Regions from separate parts of the Vibrio orientalis CIP 102891 genome, predicted to be linked through region 3. Evidence: predicted binding sites of a transcription regulator. Region 3 holds the regulator's gene; each other region holds the start of a gene.
The links. The regulator MetJ, encoded in region 3, represses methionine synthesis genes. The targets are predictions, from matches to a motif close to TTAGACNTNTANANGTCTAA.
Positions count from the first base shown of each region.

Region 1: a site for MetJ is predicted at 8,397-8,416, ahead of metN (methionine ABC transporter ATP-binding protein MetN). Genes of this name have one in related genera too.
Region 2: a site for MetJ is predicted at 6,459-6,478, ahead of metH (methionine synthase). Genes of this name have one in related genera too.

Region 1 is NZ_ACZV01000005.1:1,817,384-1,827,278, forward strand. It holds gene vexH (vibriobactin export RND transporter permease subunit VexH) at 1-757, opposite strand, end outside; gene VIA_RS18980 (efflux RND transporter periplasmic adaptor subunit) at 757-1,827, opposite strand; tRNA gene VIA_RS18985 (tRNA-Tyr) at 2,112-2,196, shown strand; tRNA gene VIA_RS18990 (tRNA-Tyr) at 2,317-2,401, shown strand; tRNA gene VIA_RS18995 (tRNA-Tyr) at 2,474-2,558, shown strand; tRNA gene VIA_RS19000 (tRNA-Tyr) at 2,630-2,714, shown strand; gene treC (alpha,alpha-phosphotrehalase) at 2,861-4,543, opposite strand; gene treB (PTS trehalose transporter subunit IIBC) at 4,620-6,044, opposite strand; gene treR (trehalose operon repressor TreR) at 6,238-7,185, opposite strand; gene VIA_RS19020 (MliC family protein) at 7,252-7,599, opposite strand; gene gmhB (D-glycero-beta-D-manno-heptose 1,7-bisphosphate 7-phosphatase) at 7,648-8,199, opposite strand; gene metN (methionine ABC transporter ATP-binding protein MetN) at 8,516-9,550, shown strand; gene VIA_RS19035 (methionine ABC transporter permease) at 9,540-9,895, shown strand, end outside.
Region 2 is NZ_ACZV01000002.1:2,074-11,968, reverse strand. It holds gene ptsN (PTS IIA-like nitrogen regulatory protein PtsN) at 1-47, shown strand, start outside; gene rapZ (RNase adapter RapZ) at 47-910, shown strand; gene VIA_RS00845 (HPr family phosphocarrier protein) at 914-1,192, shown strand; gene mgtE (magnesium transporter) at 1,305-2,660, shown strand; gene metH (methionine synthase) at 2,730-6,410, opposite strand; gene VIA_RS00830 (cation:proton antiporter) at 6,579-7,889, shown strand; gene VIA_RS00825 (DedA family protein) at 7,971-8,654, opposite strand; gene VIA_RS00820 (GGDEF domain-containing protein) at 8,801-9,895, opposite strand, start outside.
Region 3 is NZ_ACZV01000005.1:2,341,881-2,351,775, forward strand. It holds gene hslU (HslU--HslV peptidase ATPase subunit) at 72-1,406, opposite strand; gene hslV (ATP-dependent protease subunit HslV) at 1,458-2,000, opposite strand; gene ftsN (cell division protein FtsN) at 2,168-2,710, opposite strand; gene cytR (DNA-binding transcriptional regulator CytR) at 2,828-3,835, opposite strand; gene priA (primosomal protein N') at 4,188-6,389, opposite strand; gene rpmE (50S ribosomal protein L31) at 6,667-6,885, shown strand; gene VIA_RS21470 (malic enzyme-like NAD(P)-binding protein) at 7,142-8,419, shown strand; gene metJ (met regulon transcriptional regulator MetJ) at 8,528-8,848, opposite strand; gene VIA_RS21480 (O-succinylhomoserine (thiol)-lyase) at 9,068-9,895, shown strand, end outside.

The DNA of each region.
Region 1 (9,895 bases), 520 kb from region 3:
GCGTATTATCACTGGCTCGTTTCACGACTAGATATTCAAAATCTTCAGCTTGGTTATAGCTGCGAGCAGTACGCACCGACATGACGATCTGATCGTTACGAACCTCGCCGCCTGGGCTTTCGAGGTTTTCACTGCGTAGCGCCGAAGTAATATCGGATGTGGTAACACCTCGGCCGGCCATTTGCTCCGGTTTGAGTTTGACGTACATAACTTTGTACAGGCCACCGGAAACATCAACCGAACTCACCCCAGAAATCAAACTGAAACGGTCCATCAACACGCGATCAACGTAGTCAGTCAGCTGGGTTCGGTCCATTTCAGACGAACTAAGATTAATGTACAGCGACGCTTCACCGGATCCGTTGTTTTTAAATACGATCGGATCATCGGCTTCATCAGGCAGTGAACGCTGCGCACGAGCAACCGCATCACGAACATCGCTCACCCCAGTATTGAGGTCATAACCTAACTCAAAGGTAATGGTGATGCGTGACATACCATTACGCGTGGTTGAAGATATTTCATCAATACCACTAATGCCGGATAGCTGGTCTTCAAGGTTGGAGGTTATTTGACTTTCAATAATGGTGGCTGAAGCACCTTCATAGCGAGTACTGATCGAAACAACCGGACTCTCAATGTCAGGCATTTCACGAACCGCTAGCTTATTAAACGAGACAATACCGAATACGCACAACAACAAACTCAGTACGACCGCGGCAACCGGTCTCTTTACAGAAACATCGGATAACAGCATTAGTTCGCCCCTTCTTGGCTGTTATTCGCCACCTTCGGACGAGCGTCGCTGCCTAGCTCAGTCACCGCTATGCCATCACGCATGTTAACGATGCCCTGTACGACAATCTTCTCGCCAATATCCAAGCCTTGTTCAATCACCACGAGGTTATCAACGCGTGCACCTAAGATCACCTCAGTACGCTTAGCTTTACTCTCTTCACCCACAACATAGACGAAACGCTTGGTACCTGAGTATTCGAGCGCTTGAACGGGAATAATTGGCGCTTCAATCGCTGGAAAGTCCATGTCGGCTGAAACCAGCATACCGGGCTTTAAATATTGTTCAGCATTAGCAAAGTGGATACGAACACGTAAGTTCAAGGTTTCAGCATTAATGCGCGAGTCTATGCCCACCACTTCACCTTCAAACTGTTGACTAGGCCAAGCAGCCGTCGTGGCTTTAACCTTCATGCCTTGTGATAGTTGAGAGAGGTAGCGCTCTGGAACTTGTAGGTCGAGCTGCATAACGGAAAGGTTATCTAGATTGAGAAGTTCTGCACCTGCACTGACCATTTTCCCGCGGCTAAAGTCAATAAAACCAACCGTGCCATCAAAAGGCGCACTGATATGGAGGTCTTTCAAATTAGCATTTGCCGCATCAAGACGCGCTTTAGCAATATCGACACTCGCTTGCTGAGCATCAATTTCGGTTTGGGTTATTGCGTTGCGCTTCACTAGACGTTGAAACTCTTTTAGTTTGCGCTGTTCATCTTTTAAGTAAGCATTCGCTTCAGTGACCGCAGCGCGCGCTTTATCATCATTTAACTGCACTAAAAGCTGGCCTTTACGCACAACTTGATTAGCTTTAACCGCAATAACGTCAACTTTACCTGTGACCTCAGGAGAAATAGTCACCGATTGCTCTGCATCGAGTTTACCGACCAATTCAAGCGACTGAGACACTTCGTGTGTCTGCACTTGTTCGGTCACAACCGTCACTGAAGATGGCCCTTGCCTTTTAGCGTAAGCTGTTGGTGCTGCTGCAATAATAGACAATGACAGCAAACTCAAAACAATTTTATTTTTCATAGTGAAGTTCTGTATAGAGTAATTACCCGTATTGTATCCGTTTATACGCAATTTAAACGTCAAGTAATGTAAAGAGCGCGAAATATTGTGTAAGTAAAACCGTTGATTGTTTAAGCTTTATGGTCAATAACTGCCATCTTTGCCCAAAAAGGCACCATTCAATTCAAAATTCTAAGAAAACGCTTTACAGCTTGAGCGAGTTTGCTATGATTCGCTCCGCACTTGAGCAATGTGTTGGGAAAACATAGCTTAAGCCTATCCCTAGAGAGATAGGAAAACACCCTGGAGGGGTTCCCGAGTGGCCAAAGGGATCAGACTGTAAATCTGCTGGCACTGCCTTCGATGGTTCGAATCCGTCCCCCTCCACCATATTTCTTCTTGTGACTTTCTTTAGGTGAACAACCTTTTGATAAGTTGTGAGAAACACTTGATTAACGTGTTGGGAAAACCTTAATTAAGCTATTCCGTAAAAAGAATAGAAAATACCCTGGAGGGGTTCCCGAGTGGCCAAAGGGATCAGACTGTAAATCTGCTGGCACTGCCTTCGATGGTTCGAATCCGTCCCCCTCCACCATATTTTCTCTTATTATAGAGAGCAGCTTGATTGTAGTGTTGGGAAAACATCAATTAAGGATAAAAATACCCTGGAGGGGTTCCCGAGTGGCCAAAGGGATCAGACTGTAAATCTGCTGGCACTGCCTTCGATGGTTCGAATCCGTCCCCCTCCACCATATTTTCTCTTTTATAGAGATCAGCTTGATTGTTGTGTTGGGAAAACATCAATTAAGGATAAAAATACCCTGGAGGGGTTCCCGAGTGGCCAAAGGGATCAGACTGTAAATCTGCTGGCACTGCCTTCGATGGTTCGAATCCGTCCCCCTCCACCATATTCAAGAAAGCCAACTCATTGAGTTGGCTTTTTTCGTTTCTGACATCCACAAATGCTCCCCTATCCACAGTAGTCATCCAGCAAGCTCCAGATATAAAAAAGCCCCGACCAAAGTCGAGGCGATAACTAACATCATAGGGGGAGTTAGTTGTTTAATAGGATAATACGAGTCTCGTATGGTCGTAATACTTGATGCTGTGACACTCTGTCACTCGACAATTCATAGTTAGCTAAAACGTAGCGCGCCTTATCACAATCTAACTCATCAGGTAAGACACACTCCGTCTCTTCAGCGTAATAGTTATTCAAACAGATTAATGTCTGGCTTTCAGACTTACGTTGGTAACCAAAAATAGCGCTGTGTTGTGGATAGAGATCCAAATAGCTACCTGTGGTGATCACTTCAATCTCTTTACGCAACTTAATCAACTGCTGATAGAAGTAGAACACTGAGTCATCATCAGCAACGGCTTTTTCGGCATTGATGTCTGGGTAGTTACTCGCAACCTCAAGCCATGGTTGCCCTTGGGAAAATCCAGCATGTGCTTCGCTGTTCCACTGCATTGGGGTACGAGAATTATCACGTGATTTCTGAGCTAGGATCGCGATCATCTCGTCATGACTAACACCTTGCTGCTTGACCATAATGTCGTACATATTGGTGCTTTCAACATCACGATATTGCTCAATCGAGGTGTAACCTGGGTTGGTCATGCCGATCTCTTCACCTTGATAGATATACGGCGTACCTTGCATCATATGGACTGACGCACCGAGCATTTTTGCTGATTCAACTCGATACTGTTGATCGTTACCTAAACGACTCACGACACGCGGCTGATCATGGTTACACCAAAATAGCGCGCCCCAACCTTTACCATTTAAGCCTGTTTGCCAATGATTGAAGATCTGTTTTAGCTGTAGGAAATCAAAGGGTGCTTTGGTCCACTTTTCACCATTTGGATAATCGGCTTTAAGATGATGGAAGTTAAACACCATCGACAATTCTTTATTGTCTAAGGAGGAATATTGCTGGCAATGCTCTAGCGTCGTCGAAGACATCTCTCCTACCGTCACGCTGCCATATTTCTGGAATACCGCTTCGCTGATCTCTTGTAAATACTCATGTACTCGTGGGCCATCAGTATAGAAGCGGCGGCCATCACCAATATCATCACTTGGGAAGTCTTGCTGTTTTGAAATTAGGTTAATCACATCCAAGCGGAAACCATCAACACCCTTCTCAGCCCAGAAGCTGATCACTTCTTTTACTTCAGCGCGAACTGCTGGGTTTTCCCAATTTAAATCCGCTTGCTCTTTAGCAAATAAGTGCAGGAAGTATTGACCACTTGTCTCATCAAGTTCCCAAGCACTGCCACCAAATTTTGATTGCCAGTTGTTCGGTGCTTGACCTTCAAGCGGGTCTTTCCAGATGTAGTAATCACGATAAGGGCTATTCTTATCAGCCAACGCCGATTGGAACCAGTGATGCGCGGTTGAGGTGTGGTTGACCACGATATCCATAATGATACGAATACCACGCTGATGTGCTTCCGACAGCAGTTGGTCGAAGTCTTCCATGCATCCAAAGTCAGGGTTTATCGCGTAGTAATCCGCAATGTCATAGCCATTGTCAATCATCGGAGATTGATAAACTGGGGTTAACCAAATCGCATCGACACCTAACAGCTTGAGGTAGTCGAGCTTAGAGATAATGCCTTGAATATCCCCCCTCCCTTTACTGCCGCTATCACAAAAACTCTTTGGGTAGATTTGGTAGATAGACGCTGTTTTCCACCAATTTGCATCATTAACCTTCGTTGTCATGACTAAACTCACTTACCAAAAATAGAAATCATTGAAAACGGAGCGACAAACCGCCGCTCCAAATTAGGAAGAGTAATTAAGCGCTTGCAGGCTCTAGTTCGCCTTTCATTTGCGCACGCTTGTAGAAGAACAGAGTTAGTGCTGCTGGGACTGCAATAGCGACTAGCATAGCGATAGCGAAGATGCCCCAGAACTGTGGTTGAATCGATAGAATGCCAGGTAGACCGCCAACCCCGATACCATTCGCCATCACACCTGCACTACCACAAATTGCCGCTGCAATCGCACTACCAATCATCGCGCTCAGCATTGGGAACTTGTATTTCAAGTTGATGCCGTACATTGCTGGCTCTGTAACACCTAGGTAAGCAGAGATAGCCGCTGGTACCGAAATATCGCGCTCGCCATGCTTTTTACTAATTAGAATGATACCGACAACTGCTGATGCTTGAGCAATGTTTGACAATGCAATCAATGGCCAGATTGGAGTACCACCAAGTTCTTGCATTAGCTGCAGATCAACCGCGTTGGTAGTGTGGTGAATACCGGTAATCACCAATGGCGCATACAGGAAACCAAACACCATTGAGCCAATCATTGCGAAGTCACCTGTCATTGCTGCTTTGGCCGCAAACGCTACGCCATCTCCTAATACGCGGCCAAAAGGACCAATTAGCGAGTGCGCTAACACAACAGAAACAATGATTGAGACAAACGGTACAACGACTAAGTAGAGGTACGATGGGACGATGCGCTTTAAGTTGGTTTCAATAAACGCCAGCGCGACACCAGCAAGCATGGCAGGGATTACCTGAGCTTGATAACCGACTTTTTCAATCACAAATAAACCAAAGTCCCACACTTCTGGAACTTGCTTACCAATCAGGTATGCGTTCATCAACTGTGGCGATACCAGTGTGACACCTAAGGTAATGCCAAGAATTGGCGTACCACCGAGCTTCTTAACCGTAGACCAACATACACCGACAGGGAGGAAGAAGAAGATCGCTTCACCAATCAACCATAAAAAGCTATGTACTGTTGCCCAAAATTGGCTAATTTCAGTCAGCGACTGACCATCAAACATTTTGATGTCGCCAATCACGTTGCGGAAACCAAGAATTAGACCACCGGTAATAATGGCAGGAAGCAGCGGTACAAAGATTTCAGCAAGATGGGAAATACCGCGTTCCAAGATGTTCATGTTCTGGCGAGCGGCTTGTTTAGCTTCGTCTTTTGACGCTTCGCTCTTCCCTGCTAGCTCGATAAGTACCTTGTACACTTCATCAACTTCAGTACCAATCACAACTTGGAACTGACCTGCGTTAGTAAAGCAGCCTTTAACTAGAGGCAGTGTTTCTAGTGCTTTCTCGTCGGCTTTGCTTGTGTCATTCAATACAAAGCGAAGGCGAGTTAGGCAGTGACTGACACTCGCGATATTGTCACGCCCACCGACTAGTTCAATTAGACGCTCAACTTCTTGTTTCGCTATCTTACTCATATCCATGTCCACCCTAATTGGATTCTCATTCTGTTCAATTCAAACTGACTTGATATTCTTAGTTTTATATTTATGGGAACATTCCCAATTGTGTTTATTATATTGCCAGATCTAACATTGAACAAAAATGGGAACAGTCCCATTAATTGAAAGAGATCACAGTATAATTTTAAATCACTTTAGAAATAATGGCTTAGAGAGTAAGAGGCTCTTGAGTAAGATGAACCTGTTCTTTTTCACCATTTATATGAGATATCAACAAGTTAGCTGCTTTATCACCGGCTAAAGAATAGCCTGGGTCAATGCTGAATACTTTGGGAAAAAGAAAAGAAAGTAGCTCATTACCGCCGACGCCAGTCACAACTACGTCTTCTCGATTGAGCTCTTGTAAACGCTTAATGACACCTAAAGCTAAAGTATCACTGGCACACACAATAGCTTCAGTCTGCTCGGTCAATACGTTATCTACCAACAAATAAGCACTTTCGTGATTTAGCTGACCCGTTTGATAGCAGGCCTCTACCGAATGACGCTGGCACCAGTTTAGGTAGGCGTCGAGGCGTAACTTACCGGTGGTCTTGTCACTAGGGTCGACACCGATAAAGCCAATATTGTCGATATCCTTTTCTTGTAGGTACTCTAGAGCTTTGGTGATGACTAGAGCATTATCGTAGTTAATCGAAGAGACTTTATCGGTATCCATTGCGATGACAACGCTACGATTTTGCCAGCTCGAGAGCTTATCAAGATCAAAGTCGCTGAAGCCAAACACAATCACACCATCGACATTACGCTTCTTTAGCACATCAAGGTGATCATTAGTTTTATCACGATCGAATTGGCTTTCCATGATCACCACATCATAACCTGCAGCATAAAGTGTATTGAGCATGCTGCCGACAGCTTTGTTCTCTGATGGCGAGTCCAAGCGAGAGATAATCACCCCAACCACTTTTTGACTACCACCACGCATAGACTGTGCAGACTTAGAAGGGACATAACCTGACTCTTGAATCACGCGTTCGACTTTTTCACGTGTCGCTGGTTTTACTTTCGGATCATTAGTCAGTACTCGAGATACAGTCGATTTACCAACGCCAGACAGTTTTGCAATATCAAGAATGGTTAGTTTTTTGCTCATAGATGCTTAGGGTGCTTAAGTGAAGTGAAGGAGGCACATATTCTACCTCCTGGTTAGGATAGGCTATTATTCTTCGGTTACACAGTTTTTGTAAACGACTCGCCCCAACTCTAAACGAGCTTGATTGCCTTTTGTGAAAAGCGTCACTGGATTCATCGTCTCAGAAGTACCGTCATCAAGAATATACTTTACACCCGACCCTGAACGTACCCGAGCTAGACGGTAGTCATTTTCAGCAAGGCGTAATAAAGCTTTAGGCTCATTTGGCATGTAGGCCACCTTAAAGCTTTTATCATCTTGGCAGGCGTAACTCTTAAACTCACCTTGGTATGCGCTCTTAGGTTCTACTACGTTGTATGAACAACCGATAAGACCCACTCCCGCAAGAGCGACTAATAATGAACGATACTTCATCAAAACCTCCAGAGATAATAAAGGCCGCACGTGGCGACCTATTAGAGTTTATTTAGTCAGATATGCTGGGACATCTTTTATGCTATCAAGCACCACGGAAGCAATCGCCTCACCCTTTTCTGTCACCGGTTTACCCGTACGGACTAAGATCTTGGTCCCTACGCCAGCGGCCTCTGCTGCCATCATATCTTCAGCTTTATCACCAACCATGACAGAGTTAGCCATATCAATTTTCAAGAAGTCACGGGCAGAGATAAACATACCAGGCTTTGGCTTACGACAATCACAATCTTCTTTATACTTACCTTGACCATGTTCAGCATGGTGCGGACAGTAGTAAAAACCATCGAACTCAACGCCATTATCGACAAAGTTCCAATCCATCCATTGAGTTAAATCTAGGAAGCGGTCTTCACTGAACTTACCACGTGCAATACCAGACTGGTTGGTTACCAAGACCAGTAAGTAGCCCATCTCTTTCAGTTTCTTCGTCGCTTCAAACACGCCTTCGATAAATTCAAATTCGTGCTCATCGTGTACATAGCCATGATCTACGTTAATCACGCCGTCACGATCTAAAAAGACTGCTGGTTTTGCCAAAATATGCTTCTCGTTATTTGCTTTATATAAAGAAGATTATACCCAAGTCGTTGCAATATGCCATCTTATCGAAAGTGCTTTCCCCTCAGTGATAGCGAGACAAAGCTTGGTAAGTCTAATGATATTCTGGCGGTCAAACTTAGCGCTTATTGCCTTAGCCTCTATCTAATGACGAATTGATTTGGCCAAAAATACGTTTAGACGTCTAGACGTAAAAATATCTATTGACACTTTTCCCGCAAAGCCATAGCATCCTCTAGTAAATGAGATATAGTTCAAAATAATCTACTGCTCCTAATCTGAAACGAGTTTCTCGATGATTGAAATTAATCAAGTAAATAAGGTGTTCTATCAAGGTACGAAGGAAATTCATGCCTTGAGAGAGATTAACCTACAGATCCCACAGGGAAATATCTTTGGTGTTATTGGCTCGTCCGGAGCAGGAAAAAGTACACTTATCCGCTGTGTAAACATGCTAGAAGCCCCAACAACGGGTTCTATTATTGTTGATGGAGTCGATCTCACTAAGCTATCAAAGTCGGAGCTGTGTGAAGCTCGCCGTAACATCGGTATGATTTTCCAGCACTTTAACTTGCTCTCTTCGCGTACCGTGTTTGACAACGTGGCGCTACCTTTAGAGCTTGCAGGTAAAGATAAAGGCCATATTGCAGAAAAAGTGACTGAGTTACTAAAACTGGTTGGCTTAGCTGATAAACATGAAAGCTACCCATCAAACTTAAGTGGTGGTCAAAAGCAACGTGTAGCGATTGCTCGCGCACTGGCATCAGACCCTAAGGTTCTATTGTGTGATGAAGCGACTAGCGCGCTTGATCCAGCAACAACTCAATCGATTCTTGAGCTGCTTAAAGAGATCAACCGTAAGCTTAATATCACGATTCTACTCATCACCCATGAGATGGATGTGGTGAAAAGTATCTGTCATGAAGTGGCAATCATTGGTGACGGTGAATTGGTTGAGAAAGGCACGGTTGGCGAGATTTTCGCTCATCCTAAAACGGAGCTGGCACACCAATTTATTCGCTCGACACTCGATCTATCGATTCCAGAAGATTATCAAGCTCGCCTGCAAGAGACTCGCGTTGAAGGAAGCTACCCACTTGTTCGCCTTGAATTTACTGGTGCAACAGTGGATGCGCCGCTAATGACGCAGATTGCACGTAAATTTAACATCGATGTGAGCATCCTAAGTTCAGATCTTGATTACGCTGGCGGCGTTAAATTCGGCATGATGGTCGCTGAGCTATTTGGTAATGAGCAAGATGACAATGCAGCGATCGAGTTCCTGCGTGAGCACAATGTAAAAGTAGAGGTGCTAGGTTATGTCCTTTAATGAAATTTCACAGTGGCTGAGCCTCAACAGTAACCTATTGCTGGGTGCAACGTGGGAAACACTCTACATGGTTGCAGTCGCGGGTATTGTCGGTTTTGCCGTTGGTATTCCACTCGGCGTGATTCTTCATACGACTAAGAAAGGTGGGCTGCTTGAGAACACGAAACTCAACGGCATTCTAGGTGCAGTGGTCAACGTAGGTCGCTCTGTACCATTCCTAGTGCTGATGGTGGCAATCATTCCAGTGACTAAGCTATTAGTTGGCACCTTTATCGGCACAACAGCGGCAATCGTACCGCTTACGATTGGCGCAATTCCATTCGTTGCTCGCCTGATTGAAGGTGC
Region 2 (9,895 bases), on a different contig from region 3:
AAGCTCAGTCCGATCAAGAACTTTACGACATCATGGTTAGCCAATAATGCGTCTTATCGTCGTAAGCGGTTACTCAGGTGCAGGAAAAAGCGTCGCGCTGCGAGTGCTCGAAGACCTTGGTTACTACTGTGTCGATAACCTTCCTGTCGATATGCTTGAGGCCTTTGTCCAGTCGGTGCAATCAAGTAAGCAGAATGTCGCGGTCAGTATTGATATTCGCAACTTGCCTGCTGAGCCGAACTTAGTCGAAGATGTTCTCACTAAGCTAAAACAGGGCTCTGATGTCAGTGTGCTGTTTTTAGATGCCAATAAAGAGACTCTGCTCAAACGCTATAGTGAAACGCGTCGTATCCACCCACTGACGTTAAGCCTCGAAAATACTTCTCTTGAACAAGCGATTGCTAAAGAACGATGCATCCTCTCCCCCCTAAAAGAGAATGCAGATTTGGTGATTGATAGTAGCCACCAGTCACTGCACGATCTAAGTGAAACGGTTCGCATGCGTATCGAAGGCCGAGAACGTAAAGATTTGGTGATGGTATTCCAATCATTTGGCTTTAAGTATGGCCTGCCGAGTGATGCTGATTACGTCTTTGACGTACGCTTTTTGCCAAATCCTCATTGGGAACCTGATTTGCGTCCATTGACTGGTCTCGATGCGCCTATCAAGTCTTTCTTGGAAAGCCACCAAGAAGTGATGGATCTCAAGCAGCAAATTCAAAAATTCATTGAGAATTGGTTACCTTTACTTGAGAAAAACAATCGCAGCTACCTGACTGTAGCGATTGGCTGTACCGGTGGAAAACACCGCTCAGTCTATCTCACTCAGCAGATTGGCGAATACTTTGCTGAAATGGGCCATCAAGTGCAAATTCGCCATGCATCATTAGAGAAAAATCATAAGGAATAATTTATGCAGCAGCAAAGTCGTACAGTTCTAATCCAAAACCGTTTAGGGCTTCATGCTCGTGCTGCTGTAAAACTTGTTGAGTTAGCTCAATCATTCGATGCGATTCTCACCATTCAGAATCACGAAGGCAAAGAAGCGACCGCCGACAGTGTCATGGGACTCTTGATGCTTGAATCCGCTCAAGGTGAGCACGTTACTATCAGCGCCGAAGGCAGTGATGCTCATCCAGCCTTAGAAGCGGTGTGTCATCTTATTGAAGATAAATTCGACGAAGATGAATAATACTTGCCTATCAACTGATTAAATTGCCTTCCTTAACATTAACTTATTAAATCCATTCTAAAATTAAGTTACTATCCTTAGCATTGTAAGCTTATAGAGTCAGGGGGAACCAATGGCAGAGCAAATAGAATTCGACCAAGCTCACCAAGCCCTCCAAGAAGTCACAGAAGCATTAGAAAATGGCCGTTTTGTCCATGTCCGTCGCCAATTACAGGACATGGAACCAGAAGATATTGCCCATCTGTTAGAAGCCTCGCCACGTAAGAGTCGTGAAGTACTTTGGCAACTTACCGATCCTGAAGATTATGGTGAGATCCTCGATGAATTGAATGAGGATGTGAAAGATGATCTGGTGTCAAAAATGGCACCCGAGATGCTCGCCGAAGCGACTGAAGGCATGGAAACCGATGATGTGGCCTACGTACTACGTAGTCTTCCTGATGACGTTTCCCGCGAAGTTCTATCGCAGATGGATGCGGCAGAACGCTTACTGGTCGAAACTGCCCTCTCTTACCCGGAAGATACCGCCGGTGGCCTAATGAACACCGACGTCATCACCATTCGTGGTGATGTTGATGTTGATGTTGTTCTACGTTACCTACGTATGAAGGGCGAGCTGCCAGAGGCGACTGACGCCCTCTACGTGATTGATGAAGAAAATCGCCTCATCGGTCAGCTGCCAATCACCACACTTATCACCACTCAACCTGACATTGAAGTGAGTGAAGTGATGGAAGATGCTGACGAAGCGATCGAAGTTACGATGATGGACTCCGATATCGCTAGCCTGTTTGAGCGTCGTAACTGGGTATCCGCGCCAGTCATTGATGAAAACCAGCACCTTGTTGGTCGTATCACCATCGACGATGTAGTTGATGTTATCCGTGAAGATGCCGAACACTCAATGATGAGTATGGCGGGTATGGATGATGACGAAGACACTTTCGCACCTGTGGTTAAATCTGCACGTAAACGTAGTATCTGGTTAGGTGCCAACGTACTTGCAGCGCTAGCCGCAGCCTCTGTATCCAATATGTTTGAAGCCACCTTGGATCAAATGGCTGCCATCGCGGTATTAATGACCATAGTTCCATCAATGGGTGGTGTTGCGGGTAACCAGACCGTTGCACTTGTCATTCGTGGCCTAGCGCTGGGGCATATCGGTGACTCCAACAAGCGCGAACTACTAATGAAAGAAGCAGCAATCGGCTTACTCAACGGCATCATGTGGGCATTGATCATTGGCGGTATTGTCGTGGCTTGGAAAGGCAATTGGATGCTAGGTGGGATTATTTCTGCAGCCATGCTAACCAACCTACTCGTCGCGGGCATCGCAGGGGTAACTATCCCAATTCTGTTAAAGAAGATGAATATCGACCCTGCCCTTGCTGGCGGTATGGCGCTAACCACCGTGACCGATGTGATTGGTCTATCGGTGTTCTTAGGTTTAGCAACCATTCTAATCTAACGCTAATTAGCTGATACAAAAAAGCGCAGTCGTGATAACTGCGCTTTTATTTTATCCATAAGTTAGTAACTAGCCGTTAATGTTTGGCCCCAACCACTTCTCAGCTTCAAGCATATCCCAACCTTTACGATCAGCGTAACTCTTGACTTGATCCTGCTGGATCTGAGCGATCGCGAAGTAACGCGAGTCAGGGTGTGAGAAATACCAACCCGATACAGACGCACCTGGATACATTGCGTAGCTTGATGTGAGTGTCATGCCAATGGTTTCTTCAACCTTCATTAGCTCCCACAAAGGACCTTTCTCAGTGTGCTCTGGACAGGCTGGATAACCTGGAGCTGGACGAATACCTTGGTACTTTTCTCGAATCAGCTCATCGTTCGACAAGTTCTCATCGGCGGCATAGCCCCAGATTTCTTTGCGCACACGCTCATGCAAACACTCAGCAAATGCTTCCGCTAATCGATCGGCAACTGCCTGAATCATAATCGCGTTGTAGTCATCACCTTGGGCTTTGTACTCATCCGCTAACTCACGCTCGTTAATACCACCAGTCACGGCAAAAGCACCAATCCAATCCTTCTTACCCGACTCTTTCGGTGCAATGTAATCAGATAAGCAATAGTTGAATCCTTTCGGCTTTTCAGTTTGCTGACGTAGATTACACAATAGTTTAGCCACTTCAGTGCGAGACTCATCAGTGTAGACTTCAATATCATCGCCAACACTTGCTGCTGGGAAGAGTGCACACATGCCTCGCGCTTGCATTAAGCCTTCTTTCTCAACTCGGTCTAGCAACTCATTAGCATCATTAAACAGGCGCTTAGCTTCTTCACCCACTTCCTCATGCTCAAAGATCTTCGGATATTTGCCCACCAGCGACCAAGTCATAAAGAATGGAGTCCAGTCGATATAGTTACGCAGTGTCGCGATATCAAAATCATCAAACACATGTACACCCGGCTTAACCGGTACTGGGGGAGTGTAGTTATCCCAGTCAATATCGACCTTGTTGGCACGGGCTTGCTCTAACGTCACTGGCTTAGTACGAGGCTTCTTACGGTTATGCTGATCACGTACACGTTCATAATCTACATCGAGCTTCTCAACAAATGCAGGGCGCAACTCATCAGATAACAACGAAGTACACACACCTACGGCACGCGAAGCATTGTTTACATACACAACGGGTTTACTGTAGTTCTGTTCAATTTTTACTGCAGTATGCGCTTTCGATGTCGTTGCACCACCAATCAACAAGGGCAAATCAAAATCAAGGCGCTCCATCTCTTTGGCAACATGCACCATTTCATCCAGTGATGGGGTAATCAAACCAGATAAGCCAATGATATCGACGTTCTCTTCTTTGGCGACCTTAAGGATCTTCTCACATGGCACCATCACACCAAGGTCGATAATCTCGTAGTTGTTACATTGCAGAACAACACCAACGATATTTTTACCAATATCGTGCACATCACCTTTTACTGTCGCTAATAAGATTTTGCCGTTTGAAGATCCAGCTTGTTTTTCTTTGTTGATATAAGGTTCTAAGTGAGCAACCGCCTGCTTCATTACCCGCGCAGATTTCACAACTTGCGGTAAGAACATCTTACCTTCACCAAACAGGTCACCAACAACGTTCATACCATCCATTAGAGGCCCTTCAATCACCTCTAGTGGCTTAGATGCATTAACACGCGCCTCTTCCGTGTCATCAACAATGAACTCGGTGATGCCTTTCACAAGAGCATGTTCAAGACGTTTCTCTACTGGCCATGTACGCCACTCAAGTGCAGAGGCGTCTTCTTCTTTACCGACGCCTTTGCCTGCATACTCCGCAGCGATATCAAGCAGTCGTTCTGTCGAATCATCACGACGGTTTAGAACCACATCCTCTACCGCTTCGCGCAGCTTATCTGGCACGTTATCGTAGATTTCAAGCTGACCAGCGTTAACAATACCCATGTCCATGCCATTCTTGAAACAGTGATACAAGAACACAGCATGAATCGCCTCACGCACGTAGTTGTTGCCGCGGAATGAGAACGAAACGTTAGAAACACCACCGGAAATCATCGCATGTGGCAAATCACGTTTGATATCAGCGACTGCCTCAATGAAATCCACTGCGTAGTTATTGTGCTCTTCAATACCCGTCGCAACGGCAAAGATATTTGGGTCAAAAATGACGTCTTCTGGCGGAAAACCAACTTCATCAACCAAAATGTTATAGGCGTTAGTACAAATTTGTAGCTTACGTTCACGAGTTTCAGCCTGCCCAACTTCATCGAAGGCCATCACGATAACCGCAGCGCCATAACGACGAATCAACTTAGCTTGCTCAACGAATTTCTCTTTACCTTCCTTTAAGGAGATTGAGTTAACGATGCCTTTACCTTGGATACATTTTAAGCCCGCTTCAATCACTTCCCATTTAGAAGAGTCAACCATGATTGGCACTTTGGATATCTCAGGCTCTGAAGCACAAAGATTAAGGAAGCGCACCATACACGCTTCTGCATCAAGCATGCCTTCATCCATGTTGATATCGATGATCTGGGCACCATTTTCAACTTGCTGACGAGCGACATCTAACGCTTCATCATATAACTCTTCTTTAATTAATCGCTTAAAGCGCGCTGAGCCTGTCACGTTGGTACGTTCACCTACGTTAATGAACAAGCTTTCTTTTTCAATGGTAAGTGGTTCTAGGCCCGATAGGCGACAAGCGACGGTCAATTCAGGCAAAACACGAGGGATAACATCTTTAACAGCTTCGGCCATGTGGCGAATATGTTCTGGGGTGGTACCACAACAACCACCAATAAGGTTTAAGAAACCACTTTCAGCCCACTCTTTAACGTGAATAGCCATGTCTTGAGGAGATAAGTCATATTCGCCAAACGCATTTGGTAAACCGGCATTAGGGTGCGCGGAGACAAATGATTCAGAAATACGAGATAGTTCTTCGACATAAGGACGAAGCTCATCTGGGCCAAGAGCACAGTTAAGACCAAATGAAATTGGCTGCACGTGGCGTAGAGAGTTATAGAATGCTTCTGTCGTTTGACCAGAGAGAGTACGACCCGATGCGTCAGTAATCGTACCTGAAATCATAACCGGAAGAGCAATGCCTAACTCTTCGAATACCGAGTCAACAGCAAAGGCACATGCCTTAGCGTTAAGCGTATCAAAGATAGTCTCGATAAGAATAAGGTCTGAGCCACCTTTGATCAGTGCTCGTGTCGACTCAGAATAAGCCGTCACAAGCTCATCAAAGCTAACATTACGATAGCCCGGATCGTTAACATCAGGAGAGATCGAACATGTGCGGTTAGTAGGGCCAAGCACGCCAGCAACGTAACGAGGCTTATCTGGTGTTTTCGCAGTCCACTCATCAGCGGCTTGACGAGCTAACTTAGCGGCTGCAAAGTTAATCTCTTCACTGAGGCTTTCCATGTCATAGTCAGCCATCGCGATAGTGGTCGCGTTAAATGTGTTGGTTTCAAGAATATCTGCGCCAGCTTCTAGATACTCAAGATGGATATCTTTAATCAGCTTTGGTTGAGAAAGCACTAAAAGGTCATTGTTACCTTTCAAGTCGCAATGCCAATCAGCAAAACGCTCACTACGATAATCATGCTCTTCCAGTTTGTAATCTTGAATCATGGTGCCCATACCACCATCAATCAAAAGAATACGTTGCTTTAGTTGAGCTTCAATCTGTTGCCTTACATTACTTCCCACAGTACAGCCTCATTCCTTTAGTTATCGTTCCATCCTATCACACATTAAAAAGGAGTCTAGACGTCTAAATAAGGAAATTGATGACTTTAAACTGACAAATAATGTTTGCTATTTGAGCGAACTAGGCAGAAAATTCCTATTCACATTTTGTTACATGGTAAGAGTTTAATGTCAGTCTATTACACGCTTTGCTTTCTATCTGCAGCGGCTATGTTGATTGCGTTTGTAAACAGTAAGATAGGTAAAATGCAAACCACCATTGCAATTACTGCTGGGTCGATGATGCTTTCCCTATTAATTCTAATTGCAGGCCAGAACGACTGGTTTCAGTTAACGGAGATTGCCTCTAATACTGTTGCAAGCATCAATTTTGAAGACTTTTTGCTCAAAGGCATTTTAGGCTTCTTACTATTTGCTGGTGGTTTAGGTATCAAACTGCCGAACCTGAAAGATCAAAAATGGGAAATCACCGTTTTGGCATTAGCCGCAACGCTATTTTCTACTTTCTTTATTGGCTTCGTACTCTACTGGTTCTGCCAACTTATCGGCATTCAGTTTGACTTAGTCTACTGCTTACTGTTTGGTGCATTGATTTCACCAACTGACCCAATTGCAGTTTTAGCCATTGTTAAAAAGCTCGATGCGCCAAAACGCATTTCTACTCAAATTGAAGGCGAATCTTTATTCAATGATGGCTTTGGTTTAGTTATCTTTGTCACTATCTTCACCATCGCATTTGGCACCGAGGCTCCAACAGTTGGCAGTGTTACCATGTTGTTCGCCCAAGAAGCCCTTGGTGGCATTGCCTATGGTTTTGTCTTAGGTCTTGTATTCCACTATTTAATTAGTGCCACCGATGACCACTCAATGGAACTGCTACTCACTATTGGTATTCCTACCGCAGGTTATGCATTCGCAGAAGTGCTGCACGTATCAGGCCCACTCGCTATGGTGGTATCGGGCATTATGATCGGTAACTGGACTCGCTTCATCGGTTTCTCGAAAGAGAGTGAAGACCATCTAGATCACTTCTGGGAGCTCGTCGATGAATTCCTTAATGGCGTACTATTCCTGCTTATCGGTATGTCGATGCTACTGTTCGAATTCCACAAAGAAGACTGGATTTTGATGGCGTTCTCTATTCCACTGGTACTCGCGTCCCGTTATCTGAGTGTTTTCTTATCCTACATCGGGTTTAAGCGCTACCGTAAGTATAACCCTTGGTCTGTTAAGATCTTAACTTGGGGCGGGCTACGTGGTGGTCTTGCATTAGCAATGGCGCTCTCAATTCCTTCTGGTATTTGGGTCATCCAGGATAAGCTCATCGACGTAAAAGAAATCATTTTGGTAATGACCTACTCTGTTGTCGTATTCTCCATCCTCGTTCAAGGGTCAACCATTACCCCAATGATCGAAAAAGCTAAGCTCGCGCAAAAAGAGATGGATTCAGAAAGTAGCACCGCAGAGCAAGAGTCATAACTCTCAGAACATGTAAGAAAGGTAGCTTAGATTGGCTACCTTTCTTATATCGTAAAAACGCTAAACCAGCTTAGTCTGTCATTACTTTTGTACCACTTCGACTTTAACGACCTGCTTAGTATTCGCCTTTCTAATTTTAATAATCACAAAGCTAGTAATGGCTAGGCATAGCGTAATAACAGGCGCCGCCATAAGCCCTGCCGTAATATATTTACTCATGGTTTCAGGTAGTAAAGGCAGTAACATCCCAAAAGAACACAACAGTAATGTCCAGAGAATCGCACTTAGCCAAGAGAAGTAATGGAACTTATTCACCTTACTTGCACGCATACCCATCATCAACGGAAGCAATGAACGAACAACAGGAATAAAGCGCGCGCTAAAGAGAGCAACAAGCCCATGCTTAGCAAGAAGAGTGTCCACTTGAGCCATTCGATTTGCAGGAACGGCCTTCACCCACCCTTGAACTCTGGGTAAACGATTCAACCACGTCCCTTGTAAATATCCCGCCCAACTACCTAGAGCTGCACATACACAGATTAAGAGTAATATTGCAATAGGGTTAAGGATCCCTACCGCAGCCAATGTACCGGATAGTACAACCACGCTATCGCAAGGGAATGGGGCTGCAGGTATAAAGCCACTTTCGAGGAAAATCAGTACTGCAACAATACTATAGATTAGCGCTGCACTTCCGGGGCTTTGTAAAATCGAAAAGTCTTGGTTCCATAAAGCGAAAAGCACCGAGAACATAGAGTCCAACATACGCCTATCCTTATCATTTTGGTCGTCAGTATCCCTTTGTTGTAGCGTCGTTAATTCGGAAGTACAAATTCAATACGCTATCGTTAAGATTGATAAAAATAAAACGTACTCAATAGTTTGAAAAGTTGAAATTTCCACACCTCGATTTACTTTCTGACAATGCAATTTCGACCTTGATGCTTGGCCTCATAAAGATAACTATCAACACGTGCCAACACTTCATCGAAAGGTGTTGAGAGTTGAGTGTGAGGTAAAGTCGCCATGCCTAAACTAACGGTGATTTTTAGCGCCTGAATGTCATAGTAGATTTCCATAGCTTCAACTTCCTGGCGTAAACGTTCAGCAATTTCGAAACCTAAAACACTATCAGTATTAGGCAGAACCAAACCAAACTCTTCTCCGCCTAAGCGACCAACCACATCCATATTTCGTGTGGATTGCTGAATATGTTTGACCAAGGCAATAAGGACTTCATCACCAGCTGCATGTCCATACTGATCATTGACCTGCTTAAAGTGGTCGATATCGAGCAAAATAACCGTAAGAGGTGCTTTCCAGCGCGAGCAAGTACTTATCGCGCGCTCAGTTTGCTCGTAAAAGCTACGACGATTAAATGCTCCAGTCAGAGCATCAGTGGCGGCTAATTCGCGCAGTTTATGTTCTAAGTTTTTACGCTCTTCAATATCTGTAATAGACATGATAACCAGTGGCTGATCATCAAAAGATAGCAGACTAAATGCAAACTCTACCTGTCTGAATCGCCCATCTGGAAGTAACAACATCAAATCACATGACGCGGTTGAACTACCCTCGATTTGCGAAGTCGTTTGGCATAATCGAGACCTGAATAATTCATGACTATGCGAAGCTATAAACTCACTAGGGTGTCGATTGACCACTTCTGCTTTAGATCGGTTCAGTAACTGACAGCTAAACTCATTAACCATGATAATATCAAGTTGAGGGTTACAGATAATTATCCCAATAGGAGCGGCATTAACTAGCCCTTGTAGTTGCTTAGTCGTGCGCTTCGAGTTCTCTAGCCGCTGAGATTGTAGCTCTTCAAGTTTCTTACGTAGGTAGATATCCCTAAAAACCAGCAACCAGCTATTTACGGTGATATTCGTCAGCCGAACACGCATAATATAGTCCGTCCCTGAACAATTGATGTTGAGGTCAGCACTTTTATTACCACTATGTTGGTAGTCATTGATAAACGAGCGTAACTCTGGCGAATTTCG
Region 3 (9,895 bases):
AAAACAACAACTTACCTCAATACTATAAAAAAGCCCGCTCATTTGAGCGGGCTTTATATTTACATTGAGTACTAAAGAATAAAGCGGCTTAAATCTTCATCTTCAATCGTATCACCAAGTTTCGCTTTCACGTATTCAGCGTCAATCGTTAACTTAGAACCCGCTTTATCTGTTGCTTCGAATGAGATCTCATCCATTAAGCGTTCCATAACAGTATGCAGACGACGCGCACCGATGTTTTCAGTGGTTTCATTCACTGTCCACGCCGCTTCAGCGATTTGAGTGATACCTTCTTCGGTAAACTCAATATCCACTTCTTCCGTCTTCATAAGCGCAATGTACTGCTCAGTAAGAGACGCTTTTGGCTCAGTCAGGATGCGTTTAAAGTCATGGCTTGAAAGAGCTTCAAGTTCCACTCGAATTGGCAGACGACCTTGCAGTTCAGGGATCAGGTCAGATGGCTTTGCTACTTGGAAAGCGCCTGAGGCAACAAATAGGATATGATCTGTTTTAACCATACCGTGCTTAGTTGACACTGTGCTACCTTCAATCAAAGGCAGTAAGTCACGTTGGACACCTTCACGTGATACGTCAGGGCCAGAGCTTTCACCACGCTTACAGATTTTGTCGATCTCATCGATAAACACGATACCATTGTTTTCAACGTTGAAAATCGCCTGCTCTTTTAGCTCTTCTTGATTAACTAGCTTAGCGGCTTCTTCTTCGGTTAACGCTTTAAACGCATCTTTGATTTTTAGCTTTCGCTTCTTCTTGGTGTCGCCAGCTAGGTTTTGGAACATACCTTGTAGCTGGTTAGTCATCTCTTCCATACCAGGAGGAGCCATGATTTCGACACCCATTTGCGGCGCAGCGACATCGATTTCAATCTCTTTATCGTCTAGCTTACCTTCACGTAACTTCTTACGGAAAACCTGACGCGTGTTCGATGAGCTTTCATCTTGCTGCTCATTTTGCCCCCAAGCATCACGTGCTGGAGGCAATAATGCATCAAGAATACGCTCTTCTGCTTGTTCTTCAGCGCGGAACTTCACTTTTTCCATCGCTTGCTGGTGCGTCAACTTAATTGCGACATCCGTTAGGTCACGGATGATGGTTTCTACTTCCTTACCAACGTAACCCACCTCGGTAAACTTGGTCGCTTCTACTTTGATGAAAGGCGCATTAGCCAGTTTAGCTAGACGACGAGCAATTTCGGTTTTACCCACACCCGTTGGACCAATCATTAGAATGTTCTTTGGCGTCACTTCGACACGCAAGCTTTCTTCAAGCTGCATACGGCGCCAGCGGTTACGTAGCGCGATCGCTACCGAGCGCTTAGCATTTTCTTGGCCAATGATATGGCGGTTAAGCTCATGAACAATTTCGCGAGGAGTCATTTCAGACATAATTCAATTCCTTAAATTCGATTTGCACTATCTTTGCTTTTAAGCCGTTACTTACTCTGCTTGAGCAGCCGGAATTTCTAGTTCTTCGATAGTGTGGTGATGGTTGGTAAACACACAGATATCACCCGCAATGGTCAGTGATTTTTCTGCGATTTCACGCGCATCCAATTCTGTATTTTCAAGTAGTGCCGTCGCTGCTGCTTGGGCAAAGTTACCCCCCGAGCCGATCGCAATAAGATCGTTTTCAGGCTGAACCACATCGCCATTACCGGTAATGATCAAAGATGCGGTTTCATCGGCAACGGCCAGCAAAGCTTCCAGTTTGCGCAGGGCGCGGTCACTACGCCAGTCTTTCGCTAGCTCTACCGCCGCTTTGGTTAGGTGGCCTTGGTGCATTTGTAGCTTGCTTTCAAACTTCTCAAACAGTGTAAAAGCATCGGCTGTACCACCAGCAAAGCCCGCTAGAACTTTGTTGTTGTAGAGGCGACGCACTTTGCGCGCATTGCCCTTCATTACTGTGTTACCCAGAGATACTTGTCCATCACCAGCGATGACGACTTTGTTGTTACGACGTACAGATACAATGGTAGTCACGAGTAGGGCCTCATAGTTATTTTAATCTCAGTGTTAAGAAGTATATGAGGTTGCAAGATGGGGAATTCAAGGGGAAAGAAGGAGGTGGAATGACAACGGATAAACAGTCAATAAAAACAAAAGCGAACCCTTAGGCTCGCTTTCTATTATTGTTTCGGTTGTAAGTATTACTGCGTCTCTTTCCAAATCGCACAAGGCTCGATTTTAGCACGCTGCAATTTATGCTTATCTCGCTCAGCATCACGCTTGAACTTGTAAGGCCCTAGTACTACGCGATACCAACTGCTGCCTTCTTTCTTACGGACCTGACTGTTAATGCCCTGGAAGGCAATATCCAGCTTACGAGCTTCTGCTTGTTGGGCGTTTTTGTACGCACCACACTGCATGATGTATGGAATGTCCGATACAACTTGCTCTTTCGCCTTCACTTCAACTTCACGGCTCGGCAAACTATCGACATAATCCCACTTCTCTTCAGGGGGCGGTGGCAATTTCGCTTGAGGTTTCGGCTTAGGTTTAACCGGTTGTGCTACCGGCGCTGGTGGCTCGGGATCCGTACTCAGAAGGTATAAACCATAGCCAAAAATACTTACAAGTAGCACAGCAAGCAGACCACTACGCCAAGGTTTACGACGAGGAGCACTCTTCTTTTTTGCTGGCTTGCGGCTATTACCGCCACGGCCTCTTTTTACGTAATCTCTATTTGCCACGACTAAACATCAATAAAGTTGGTTACTACTTCCGATATGTTAATCCAGATTGTCGCTGGATGACAGCGTAGATATGGAAGCGGCGCATCAAAATGCGCCGCTTTAAAACATCTAAGATTACAGAACTCTAGGTGGCGCGGCACTCTCTCTGACGACCAACTTAGTCTCAAGTAAACGCGAACCCGCACGTACGTCATGACCACGTAGGAGCTCAAGCATCATCAACATTGCTTGACGGCCAATTTCATAGCGTGGTTGTGAAATCGTCGTTAACGGTGGATCACAGTATTGAGCAAAGTGGATGTCATCAAAGCCAACCACTGAAAGATCCTGAGGAACGCGTAAACCAAGCTTCTTCGCTTCTTGAATCGCACCAATTGCCATCGCATCGTTATGACAGAACACTGCGGTTGGTGGCTCAGGTAACGCAAGCAGTTGACGAATCGCTTTTGCACCAGCTTCAAAGGTAAAATCACCATAAGTACAATAACTGGTCGTCATGGTGATGCCCGCACGGCGCAATGCTTGTTGGTAGCCTTGGTGACGGAACTGACATAATGTCGCTGATTCAGGGCCCGAGATCTGCGCCACACGCTTGTGGCCCATCTGGGTTAAGTAATTAACCGCTTCAAATGCCGATGTGAGGTTATCGATGTGCACCGTTGGTAGCTCTAGCTCAGGTGCAAACTCACAAGCCATCACCATAGGTGGGAGATTCTTCTGCTCAGGTTTACTGACATCAAAAGGAAGATCAGTACCTAGCAGTAGCATGCCATCCGCTTGCTTAGTAAATACTAAGTTCACAAATGAGCTTTCGCGTTTCTTTTGTTGCCCACTATCGCCCAGGAGAACAATGTAGCCATGTTCCATAGCAGCATCTTCGATGCCACGAATAATCTCGGTATAGTATGGGTCACAGATATCTGGAATGATTGCGATAATTGTTTTCGACTCATTGCGGCGCAAGTTACGCGCAAGTGAGTTTGGTGAATAACCAGCTTCTAAAACCGCATCTTCGACTCTTTTCCGTGTTGCTGAAGATACCTTTTCTGGATTCATTAGCGCACGTGAAACCGTCGCTGTTGAAACTCCCGCAAGCTGGGCAACATCCTTCATTGTCGCCATATTTTCTTAACCCTCTTCATTTCCTAACTTAGCAGCCTAGTGGCCACCTAAACCTAATGAATTGCATCTAGTCGTCCAGTGAACGACTTGACGTGACGTAGGCTAAAACACCTATCTTCTGTATTTAATTGCAACGCAAACGTTTTACTTACCAACTATCGTTGAAAAACAAACTATTTGCACATGACCTAGTGTATTCATTTCAAAGAGTAAAGTTACGGGAGATTTAACAAAACAGGCAGCTGGTAAGAGATCTTAATCACAAATAAATGAAAAAAAACTGCATATACATTTATCAAAAGCCAAAGGAGAGCTGTTTCGGCGCCCCTCCTTGCAACTTAGGCTGACTTGATCAACTGAGATCTTGTGGCTCGATGTCGAGTGTCCAACGCACTTTTTTTGCGTGCGGGAGCATTTGAATAACCGGCTTGGCACTTGAGAGTAACTTTTGCATCGTTGGACGACTTTGGGTCTGGAGCAATAACTGCCAGCGGTACTTGCCTGCCCTTTTCGCCAGCGGTGCCGGGGTTGGACCTAGCACCTGACAAAAATCATCAAACAACGGATGGGCTTCCAAGGTATGGCGAACTTGGCGTAAAAACTCTTCCACCATTTCCGATTGATTCGCTTCAGCTCTGAACAGGGTTAAAAAGCTGTACGGCGGTAATTGTGCCAACTTCCTCTCTTGTAAGGCGGTGTCTGCGAAGTGGCGATAACTCTTAGTCAATAAAGCCTGTAATAAACTGTGCTCCGGATGGTGAGTTTGTAATACCACCTCGCCCGGCTTACTCGCACGGCCCGCTCGACCCGCTACCTGAATAAAGAGCTGGGCTAAACGTTCAGAGGCGCGAAAATCACTGCTGTAGAGTGAGCCATCAACATCAAGAAGTGCCACCAAGGTCACGTCCGGAAAGTGGTGGCCTTTGGCAAGCATCTGCGTACCAATCAATATCTGGTATTCACCGTTACGAATTGCCCCTAATGCACTCTCTAAGCTACCTTTACGGCGCGTGCTATCACGGTCAATACGAATGGTTTTAAATTCAGGGAACAGCTCCGCCAACTGTTTTTCTAGCTGCTCGGTCCCAACACCAACCGTCACCAAATGCGTTGAACCACAACCTTGGCACTGGTGAATGATCGGCTGCTGAGAACCACAATGATGACAGCGAATCTCATTGCTGGATTGATGGTAAGTGTAATAGGCATCACAGCGTTTACACTCGGCAATCCAACCACATTCATGGCACATCAAAGCGGGTGAGAAACCTCGACGATTGAGGAATAGCATCACTTGATTACCCGCTTTAAGATGCTTGCGCATTTCGGCAATCAAGGGAGCAGATAGGCCACTTTCAAGATATAGGCCTTTCACATCGAGCACTTTATTGGTGGTCGGGGTCGCACTCCCCGCACGCGAAGAGAGCACTAAATGATGATACTTACCCGCTAACGCATTGTGCAGCGTCTCTAACGCTGGTGTTGCCGACCCCAATACTATTGGGATCTGCTCTTTATTCGCTCGCATCACTGCCACATCACGCGCATGGTAACGTAAGCTGTCTTGCTGCTTATACGAGGCGTCATGCTCTTCATCGACGATAATGATGCCAAGGTTCGCAAAAGGGGTCAGCAGCGCAGAGCGAGTACCAATCACAATACCACTGGCATTATCACGGGCACTAAGCCAAGCATTGAGACGCTCGGTATCATTCAGCCCGGAGTGGATCACCTCAACAGGCACATCAAAGCGTTTTCTGAAGCGGTTAATGGTTTGTGGCGTTAAACCGATTTCAGGCACAAGAACCAAGGCTTGCTGCCCTTTTTCCAAAATCGGTTTAATTAAGTTCAAGTACACCTCGGTTTTACCCGATCCAGTGACCCCCTCAAGCAGGTAACAGCCGAACCCTTCCCCACTGTTAACCGTCGCAATCGCTATCGCTTGTTCTGAGTTGAGCTTAGGCTTGTCAACATTAGCTTCAACGTGTTGACGCCAATCTCGAATAACTGGTTTAGTTTCAACCGATTCAATCCAACCTTTTTCACTGAGTGACTTCAGCACCGAAGAGGAAACCTCTTCATCAATAAACCGTTGATGAGGTAGCGCGCCCGCTTCAAGCATGTGCATCACCTTAGCTTGCTTAACCGCACGACCAAACCCCTGCATTAACTGATCACGTCCTGCTGAGGTCAGTTGCCACTCCACTAGCGTGGCGAAGTCCGCCGCTTTGCCTTTACGCAGTGCACTTGGCATCGCATTGAGTAGAGTGTCACCTAATGGATATTGATAGAACTGGCTGCACCATAACAGTAAAGAGTAAAGCTTTTCAGGCCATACAGGTTGGCTATCGAGAACTTGCTTGATCGGTTTGAGCTTATCAAGACTGAACTCAGATTCATTGGCAAACGCCGTGACAACACCCACTAACGTCTGGCGACCAAAAGGCACAGAAACACGGCCACCGATGATAGGAAATAGGTGACTAGGAATCTGGTAATCAAACTGTTTGTCGAGTGGTACGGGTAGCGCAACTCGGGCTATCAAAGGTCGCATTGTTTGATAAAAAGCTCGTTGGAAGGAATCGGTAATTAGTCTAAGGGAAAAGCCTTGCAGTGGAAAGAGAGGCTGAATAGTCAGCCAAAAACAATAATGGCTAAAAAAGTAGCAAGTTTCTCTTCAAACTGGTTGATCCTAGCTCACGTATTCATTACTATATCGCGCCTTAGGATATGGCTCGCCTTAGTGTAGCGGTATCTAAGTTATTTTTTTCACTACGTGTGGTGTCCGGCTTAGATTCGGATAGCGACACGGCCTAATTTGAGGTTATCCCATGAAAACTGGTATCCACCCAGAATACAAAGCTGTTAAAGCAACTTGTTCTTGTGGCAACTCTTTTGAGTTCAACTCAACTCTAGCTAAAGAGTCTATCCACCTAGACGTATGTGACAAATGTCACCCATTCTACACTGGTAAGCAACGTATCGTAGATACAGGCGGCCGTGTTGATCGCTTTAACAAGCGTTTCGGTGCTCTTTCAAGCAAGAAGTAATTTCTTCGACTTGATTGAAAAAAAGGACGCTCAGGCGTCCTTTTTTGTTATCTGCCACCAGCCAAATTGCCATTTCTCAGAGTAATCTATTACTAAATTTTAGGTTCGCTAGCCATATCTCTATTCATCTGGTCTTATCTCCAGTCATTTACCGCATTTTATTGCTTTAGCTCGCATTCTGACCTATGCAGCTTGACTTAGTTACTCTAAAATGGATTTCCCCATTATTTATAATTATTAACGAGTACCTACACCCATGTCAGACGACAATCGCCAAGAATTATCCCCAGAAGAACAATTCCGCCAACAAGCACTGGACTATCATGCTTACCCTACTCCAGGCAAAATCGCTGTCGCACTAACGACTCCAGCTGAAACAGCAAAAGATCTTGCACTAGCATACAGCCCTGGCGTGGCAGAACCTGTACGTGAAATCGCGCAAAACGCCGATAACGTTTACAAGTACACTTCGAAAGGAAATATGGTTGCGGTTATCTCGAACGGCACTGCAATTCTTGGCTTAGGTAACTTAGGTCCTCTAGCGTCAAAACCGGTAATGGAAGGTAAATCACTTCTGTTCAAACGTTTTGCAGGTCTAGACTCGATTGATATTGAAGTAAAACACCGCACGATTGAAGAGTTTGTTGATACCGTGGCAAACATCGCCGACACCTTTGGCGGTATTAACCTTGAAGACATCAAAGCACCTGATTGTTTTGAAATTGAAAAGCAGCTGATTGAACGTTGTGATGTACCTGTGTTCCACGATGATCAACACGGTACCGCCATTGTAACGGCTGCAGGTATGCTTAATGCGATTGAGCTGCAAGGTAAAAAACTAGAAGAAGCGACAATTGTGTGTCTGGGTGCTGGCGCCGCTGCTGTCGCGTGTATGGAGCTACTGATCAAATGTGGCGCAATGCGCGAAAAGATCTATATGCTTGACCGTAAGGGTGTAATTCATACTCGCCGTGACGATCTCAACGAATACAAACAACTATTCGCCAACAATACAGACAAGCGCACACTAGAAGATGTGATTGAAGGGGCGGATCTGTTCTTGGGTGTATCTGGTCCTAACCTATTGTCACCAGAAGCACTAAAGCTGATGGCAGACAAACCAGTGGTATTTGCGTGTTCGAACCCAGATCCAGAGATCAAGCCAGAGCTCGCTTACGAGGTACGTGACGATCTGATTATGGGTACTGGTCGCAGTGACTACCCTAACCAGGTAAACAACGTGTTATGTTTCCCATTTATCTTCCGTGGCGCTTTAGACGTTCGCGCAAGTGAAATTAACGATGAAATGAAGCTGGCCGCCGTTGATGCGATTCGTCAGTTAGCAAAAGAAGAAGTGCCTGCAGAAGTACTGATTGCAGCAGGTGTTGATGCGCTTTCATTCGGCCCGGGTTACATCATTCCAAAACCAATGGATTCTCGCTTACTACCTCGCGTAGCCAAAGCGGTAGCTCAAGCTGCTGTTGACTCAGGTGTTGCTCGTATAGAAATGCCAGAAAACTACATGGCAAACTAATCAGTTTAAATCACAAACAATAAAAAACCGCTCTCCAATGGAGAGCGGTTTTTTTGTATCTATTCAGTATTGGCTCACAGCGAAAAACTAAGGTGCTTGTGGTTTTTATTATTCTTCGTCAAACGCTTCAAATTCAATACCCATCTCTGTCATTAGTTTTTTCACTTCTGCAGGAATATCGTCTGGGCGATCTTTACGTAAGTCTTCATCCGTCGGCAATGGTTGGCCTGTATAAGCATGGAGAAATGCTTCACACAATAGCTCGCTATTGGTTGCGTGGCGGAGGTTATTAATCTGACGACGCGTACGCTCATCAGTCAATACCTTCAATACTTTCAATGGAATAGAAACGGTAATCTTCTTTACTTGTTCGCTTTTCTTTCCATGTTCAGCATATGGGCTTATATATTCGCCATTCCAATCTGCCATTGCGCACCTTTTGTAAATATTTATGTTTGAAATTAGAAAGCGCAATTTTAGCGGGATTTATGGCCATAAGCAAAGACATATAGACGTCTAGAAGTATTGACGGCCACAAAAATGACAAGTAAAGTGAACAGATATGGGATTGGAATAACATATATCTAACAACCAACAGGTATAGCGTATTCCCTACTAGAAGTCACTAAAGTTCGAAAGGAAACACTTATGAGCACCCGCAAACCAGCCACAATCGCGGTACGTACTGGTATCGAGTCTGACACTCAGCATCACGCAGTTGTTCCACCAATCTACCTATCGACCAACTATGGCTTCCCTGCATTTGGCGAAGTACCAAAGTACGACTATACCCGCTCAGGGAACCCTAACCGTGGTTTGCTTGAAACGGCTCTGTTCGAGTTAGAATCCGGTAAAGGCGCTGTCGTCACTAACTGTGGTACCTCAGCACTTAATCTTTGGGTATCCGCCTTCCTAGGCCCAGACGACCTTATCGTGGCACCACATGACTGTTACGGCGGTACTTACCGTCTATTCAACACTCGCGCTAATAAAGGTGATTTTAAAGTCGAGTTTGTTGATCAGTCCGATCAGCAAGCATTGGCAGCCGCTATCGCCAAAAAGCCCAAATTAATTCTACTAGAAACACCATCAAACCCACTTGTGCGCGTGGTCGACATTGCAGAGGTGTGTGAACAGGCTAAGCAAGTCGGCGCTCTTGTCGCTGTCGACAATACCTTTTTGACACCTGTGTTCCAAAAGCCTTTAGAGCTTGGGGCTGACTTTGTTATTCACTCAACAACGAAATATATCAACGGCCATTCAGACGTTATTGGCGGCGTTGTGATCACCAAAACAGAACAGCACGCTGAAGAGCTGGCTTGGTGGGGTAACTGCATTGGCGCGACCGGCACACCGTTTGATAGCTACATGACGCTACGCGGTATTCGTACGTTAGGCGCGCGTATGAAAGTGCACGAGGAAAGCTCAAGTAAGATCTTAGACTACCTACAAACTCAAGAGTTAGTTGGTCGCATC